2 regions of the Paenibacillus rhizoplanae genome follow, and region 1 is predicted to be linked to the other one. Evidence: riboswitches for the same ligand, from Rfam matches in the RefSeq annotation. Region 1 holds a riboswitch; the other holds the start of a gene.
What was found. Region 1 has a riboswitch for cyclic di-GMP ahead of ACFSX3_RS16485 (transglutaminase-like domain-containing protein). Riboswitches for the same ligand answer to the same signal wherever they lie in the genome.
Positions count from the first base shown of each region.

Region 2: it holds a riboswitch for cyclic di-GMP, as region 1 does, so the genes downstream of both, ACFSX3_RS17480 (anti-repressor SinI family protein) here and ACFSX3_RS16485 (transglutaminase-like domain-containing protein) in region 1, are expected to answer to the same signal.

Region 1 covers NZ_JBHUKY010000027.1:9-3,416, forward strand. The annotation lists gene ACFSX3_RS16485 (transglutaminase-like domain-containing protein) at 343-1,152, opposite strand; cyclic di-GMP riboswitch class I at 1,166-1,246, opposite strand; cyclic di-GMP riboswitch class I at 1,320-1,401, opposite strand; gene ACFSX3_RS16490 (class D sortase) at 1,527-2,180, opposite strand; gene ACFSX3_RS16495 (GtrA family protein) at 2,248-2,652, opposite strand; gene ACFSX3_RS16500 (glycosyltransferase family 2 protein) at 2,642-3,408, opposite strand, start outside.
Region 2 covers NZ_JBHUKY010000030.1:51,585-54,992, forward strand. The annotation lists gene ACFSX3_RS17465 (TasA family protein) at 1-262, shown strand, start outside; gene ACFSX3_RS17470 (TasA family protein) at 302-892, shown strand; gene ACFSX3_RS17475 (helix-turn-helix domain-containing protein) at 1,152-1,484, shown strand; gene ACFSX3_RS17480 (anti-repressor SinI family protein) at 1,630-1,773, opposite strand; cyclic di-GMP riboswitch class I at 1,808-1,911, opposite strand; gene ACFSX3_RS17485 (2-oxoglutarate dehydrogenase E1 component) at 2,407-3,408, shown strand, end outside.

The DNA of each region.
Region 1 (3,408 bases):
TCATTTTGAAACATCTGACGAGAATTTTCATTCTCATTTTGGATCTCGCCGAAGCGATTTCCGATACTCACTCGTTGTTCAGTTTTCAAAGATCAAGCTCGTTGTCAGCGACGATTACTTCGTCACCAGCAACTCTTATAATATATCACGTTCGTTTGAACAATGCAAGCTTTATTTTGAAATCACTTTTTTAAGTAATCTCTCATTTCCTTTGCCGTTCCAACAACGCTTATTTATAATAACCTATCCCTCTATTAAAAAGCAACCTTTATATAAATAAAAATAACCCGCTTAAACATTAAGCGGGTTATTCTCAGGAAATGCTATAGTTCACAGCTATTCTTAGTAGAATTTCGCTGCAGTATATTTGCTTGCTGCTTTGACCAGTTCTGTTGACGCGGTGTTCTTACCCAGACCTGCATCCACTGTAGTATCAATCGTTACCCATTTGCCGTTCATGAACACTTCGTTCCAGGCATGGTATGAAGTTACATAGCTTGTATTCCCCATAACCAATTTGGTAGGAATGCCTTCACTGCGGAGCATAGTAGCGAACAAGGATGCGTAATCGTAGCAGATACCTTTGTTGGTAGCCAGTGTGTTATCGTTGTTCGGAATATAATCTGTGCTTACGCTGTTAGCCAGAGAGTAGTCATATTTCACGTTAGCTACGATGTAATTGTAGATAGCCTTAACTTTGTCTGCATCTGTGGTCAGACCCTTTGTAAGCTGGGCTGCCTTTTGAACGGATTTATCGGAAGAACTCCATTTCACATTCTGTACAGAGCTCAAATATACGGCATTCACATTGCTCATTGAGAGAGATACAGTCTCGGAAGATAGTACTTTGTATTTGTTGCCGGTAGTATTCTCAAGAACGGAGACCTTGTAAGAGCCATTTCCTTGTTGCAGCGGGAACGTCTCGGTTGGTTTGGAAGTGTATAAGTTGTAAGTATAGCTGTTATTGTCTTTGGTAATCATGAGCTTCATCTTCTTGTCCTTAGGAACATCATATGAAACCCCGATAACCCCTTGACCAAGTTGTCCAACATTTAACCAGCTTGAATCTGCATTAGCTGCTTGAGCAGTGCCTGTCTGCACGGAAGTGACAATCACAAAAAGTGTAATCAACATTAAATATAACTTCTTCATGGATAAAACCCCTTTCGGTAGCTGGCTGCCATCCTTACGGGAAGGCCCTTTAGCTTTGCGTCCCTACCTTTCGATAGGTTTGCCGTTATCGTATAAGCTTTATCTGTCCAATCTACTACCATATAATTACAGATCCAGAATTAAAACAAACAAAAAAAGCCTCTTCATTCGGTAGCTGGCTGCCATCCATGAAGGGAAGGCCCTGTAGCTTTGCGTCCCTACCTTTCGATAGGTTTGCCGTTTATCGTGTATTAGCTTTCATAGTTATATCTTACCATATCTCTATCTATTAGCAAGACCCAAATCGCTAGATTCCACAAAAATAGTCTAAAATTTTATGTTTTTTCGACTTTTATTGCCTTGTCTTGGACAAGTCAGGTTAACTTCGCATGAATGATGAGTCTGTGGGTCGGGTTGACAAGCGGATCGCAGGTAATGAGGGTCAGAATCTTATCATCATCCTTTCCCTTCAGTACCGAAATATCGGTAGGCTCTACAATAGATACATCATATACAACATACTTGTATTCCTGGCCGCTTGTAATAACAGTAATGGTATCCCCTTTACCGATCTCATCCAGTCTGTTGAACAGCCGTCCTGCCGTTCTTGACCGGTGTGCCGCAATCGCTGCGTTGCCTACCGCACCAATCGGAGCAGTCTCCTTCATATGCGCCGCGGCATGCTTCATATTAGTTTTGGTGGCGCCCTCCAGTACAGGCAGCTTCAGATCGATTTTGTCGATTTCAATAATGGCGGTGATCTTGCCTCCAACTTCAATCTCGGGCGCTGTAGTGGGCACCGGCTCTTCCGCACCGGACTCTTCCGCCAGCAGCTGGGTGACCTCCGCATAGGGCTTGCTCAGATCCTGACTGGCAGGAGCCGTAGCCGAAGGAACGATTTCACTATAGGCCTGTTCAGCCTCTTCCAGCAGCTTCTGCTGCTGACGGTCCTCGTACCATTCGCTTCCTTTGGGGTAGAGCATAATCAGAACCCCGGCAAGTATAATCAAATAGGATAACTTCCGCATGACAATCGCCTCCGCAATATAGAATAAGTGCTAACCCCGCAGGACACGAGGAAGATGTACTGTACCTCTAGAATACCCACTTCCGGCTTCCAAAGAAATTAATGATCACTGTAATGAAGGTAACCAGCACCTTGGCCATCAGCACCTGGATTCCCAGGCGATCAGTCAGCAGATGAATCAGCAGTACCGAAATGCCCAGCACCAGCAGATTCAGCACAATAAATCTCACCAGCTGCATCCGGTCAAATCCGCCATTCCCGCCTCTGTCCCGGCCCTTGAAGGTCACCTTTTTATTCCAGAAAAAGCTGTTTGCCGTCCCGGCGCTGTAGGAAATTATCTGTGCAGGGGTGTTAAGCATCCCCAGGGAATGCAGCAGGGTAAATACCGCGAAATCAATGAACGTGTTAAGCAGGCCCACTGCATTGAATTTCAGAAACTGGATCATGCCTGCACGCCAAGCCTTATCTTGCATAATCGCTTTCCTTCCGCGTGTCTTCGGTCTCCGCATCCGGGTAGCCTTTGGTCTCGCTAACGATATAGAGCGGTCTGTCCTTCGATTCATCATAGATCCGTCCAATGTACTCCCCGATTACACCGAGCAGCATCAGCACAATGCCGTTAAACAGCAGGTTAACCCCGACAATGGACGCCCAGCCCGGCACGGTCCAGGAGGTGAAGACCTTCTGGAATAAGACCAGAAACAGGTAGAGGAAGCTGGAGAAGGACAGGAAGAAGCCGACATAGGAGGCGATTTTGAGCGGCTTGTGCGAAAAGGAGGTGATTCCGTCGAGCGCGAAGCGGATCATTTTTTTGAGCGGATATTTCGTCTCCCCGGCGAAGCGTTCCTCCCGCACATATTCCACCATGGTCTGCCGGAAGCCAACCCAGCTCACCAGCCCCCGCACATAACGGTTCTTCTCCTTCAGGCCGCGCAGCACATCGCAGACCTTGCGGTCGATCAGCCGGAAGTCCCCGGTATCCGTAGGAATTTCTACACTGGTCATGCTGCTTAGCAGACGGTAAAAGATTTTGGCCGTCACCTTCTTGAAGAAGGTCTCTCCGTGGCGCTTCAGCCGCTTGGCATAGACTACTTCATAGCCTTCCTTCCACTTGGCGATCATCTCCAGGATGACCTCAGGCGGGTCCTGGAGATCCGCATCAATCACCACAACAGCCTGACCTTCAGCATAATCCATACCCGCCGTAATCGCCACTTGGTGGCCGAAGT
Region 2 (3,408 bases), on a different contig from region 1:
GAACAAGGATAAGAAAGAATCGCCGCTCCTGGTCATCTCGCTGGCCGATCTGGAGCAGGAGAGTCCCGATCTGGTGGCCCGGGGAATTGTCGGAGCGATCTTAGGCGGAGAGAAGTCCGGCATTAAAGCCGGTACCTCGGATAACCTGACCATCCAGTTTGCCTTCAAGGAGACCCTCCAGCCGCAGAACTATTATCAGGGCGATACGCTTGCACTGACGCTGAATTTCGAAGCCAACCAGGAAAAAGGCAGTCTCAAATAATTCCACAACAAATCAAACCATTCGAGGAGGAAATAAATCATGGGTATCAAAAAAACATTGGGTCTTGGCGTAGCATCGGCAGCACTAGGTTTGTCTTTAATCGGCGGGGGCACCTTCGCTTACTTCAGCTCCACAGCCACCAGCACGGCAACCTTCGCCGCAGGTACGCTGAAGCTCGGCTCTTCCTTCAATACTCCGGTAGCGCTGACGAATCTGAAGCCGGGAGACTACACCGTCCGCACCTTCACCTTGTCCAATGACGGCACACTGGATATCAAGCTCCTCAAGCTTGCCACCACTTACACCGTGACCGATGCCATGGGCGATAACGCGGGCCAGGATCTCGGAGACCACTTCAAGGTCAAGCTCCTAGATAGTACGTACACCGGCGGTTCACTAAGCGGTCATGTGCTGTCCGAGATCTCCCTGAAGGATCTGAAGAATACCCCCAGCTACGATCTCGTAGCAGCAGGCGTACTGCCAGGAGGGATTGCCGCCGCCGGGTCCAAGACCTTCAAGATCGCTTTCGAATTCGTAGACAACACGCTCGATCAGAACATTTTTCAGGGTGACGGCTTAGCTCTGAACTGGACCTTCGATGCACTTCAAGGACTGGGAGAAGCCAAGTAGGTCAGCAATCCATGAAGACGGCACATCCTTCCCCAACCGGGCCGGGTGTGCCTTTTCCTTTTCTCCCGGCTGCCGGGTTCAATGAATTTTGTCCGATTTGCGGATTTTTGTTATACTTACAAATGGAAACGGCTTTGCTGTCCCTTTAACGGGCGGTGCCGTTTCAGCGAGAAAGATAAGGAGAATGTATAGCGCGAAGCCTATAAATTCTTATCTTTTACCAAAAAGTACGGAGGGCGTTGTAATCGTGTCAGATACTATGGGAAGCCGCATCCACAAACTCCGGCTGGAGAAGGGCTATTCGTTATCCGAGCTTGCGGATAAGGCTGATGTGGCGAAATCATACCTCAGTAATGTGGAACGGAACATTCAATCCAACCCCTCCATTCAATTCATCGAAAAAATCGCTGACGCGCTTCAGGTATCCATTCATGCACTGCTGTATGGCGGGCTGGCAGAGACGGAAGAACAGGCTCTGGACGGGGAATGGTTCCGGCTGGTTCAGGAGGCCATGGCCTCCGGTATAAGCAAACGGGAATTCAAGGAGTTCCTCGATTACCAGAAATGGCGCATGGATCAAAAGGACAACTAGACGTAGTATTGTATGCCGCCGGGAAGACTTCACTTGGCAGGGAGGCCACCTTCGGCGAAGGCATCCTTTCAAAGGCATACAGAAAAGGCACAGCGTACCGGCCGCTGTGCCTTTTCTGTATGTATCCGAACAATGATGACCGCCCTTACATCGCCTGGAGTGCCTTTTCGCTTAGAAACCGGCGGATATCCTCCGCCGCGATCCCCGCCTGCTTGGCAGACATCAGCAAGTCTACCCATTCCAAATCCAGATCAACTGCCTGCAGCTCGTCATTCCCCTGGTTGGACATATCCAAGAAATCTCCTCCTAGAATTTTCGCGTCCCCAGGCAGTCCGGCCATCATAGTAGTATTGCTACTTTGTAGTATTTCTACTTTAGATCCGAGACTTTGTGCCCCTGTCTTTCGGCAGGTTTACCTTTTACTGGACCCTTTCCATCATGAAAGGATCTGGCAAGAATCGATGAAACCGTTCTCCGCAATAACATTATACAAGATCATACGCGATTAGTGTGTCGTTTTCTGGAATTTTTTTATGTTAAAATGTGAGGAAACTTAGCTGAAATTGCCAGCAGGTTATATAAATATTTCCAGTTCCAAGTTCAAACCCTATGTAATAGTTTAAATATACTAAAGGGAACTCTAACCGCCCCGACTTACCGCTGCACGCACCATCGTATAGAGACAATTACCCATTTGTTTATATAACGGAGAGTTATGTGAGTTTTTTCTATTTATGATAGTTCCGTATGAATACTGTAATGAATCATGCCAAATTGCGAACGGATTGACCGAAAGTATGAATTGATTACCCCGCCGGAAAGTAGCACAATAGGATGAGAATGAAACCGCAAACATTTGCAGCTCCGCCAAGTGGCACACTGGATGCCTCGCGTGGAGTTTATCCGTTAGGAGGACCTATTCATGGCAGTCAAAGAGCCCTATAACGACACAGTATGGAGCAAATACTACGGCCCCAACCTGGGCTACATCCAAGAAAGATATGAGCAATTTGTCAAAGACCCCTCTTCTGTTGAACAACATTACCGCGATCTCTTCACCGTATCCGGTCCCCCTCCACTGGCACCCGATGCCGAGAGGGCTCCAAGGCCTGCCGTATCCGCAGATGCGCAGTGGCTCAAGAAGGCTGTCAAGGCCTCGAAGCTGATCGCCAATATTCGTATATATGGCCATATGGCCGCAGACATTGACCCGCTGGAGCGCAGCACGAACCCGATGGCCAAATGGCTGGAGCTGGAGACCTACGAGCTTACCCGCGAGGATCTTAATGCCCTGCCCGCTTCGCTGATCTGGGATAATGCCCCTGCGGATGTGCATACCGCGATGGATGCCGTCCACAGAATGCGCCAGGCCTATACCCAGACCATCGCCTATGAATTCGGGCATGTACATGATGAACGCGAGCTGCGCTGGCTCAACAGCCAGGCGGAATCGATGACTTCCCCTGCCCCGCTTAACAATACGGAGCGCAAGGAGCTGCTGAAGCGGCTGATTCAGGTGGAGCATTTCGAGACCTTCCTGCACAAGACCTTCGTCGGCCAAAAGCGCTTCAGCCTGGAGGGCAATGATGCCCTTGTGCCGATGCTGGATGAGATTGTGCGGGCTGCCGCGCATGACGGCGCAGAGCATATCCTGATGGGTATGGCCCACCGCGGAAGACTTAATGTGCTGGCTCATATTCTGGGCAAGCCTTATGATATTATTTTCTCAGAGTTCCATCACTCGCCGAATAAAGAACTGTTCCCTTCGGAAGGCTCCATGGGCGTGACCTACGGCTGGAGCGGTGATGTGAAGTACCATCTCGGGGCTGACCGTGCCGTCCGCGAAGGCGAGACCGTACGCACCCGGATCACGCTGGCCAATAACCCGAGCCATCTTGAATTCGTCAATCCTGTAGTCGAGGGC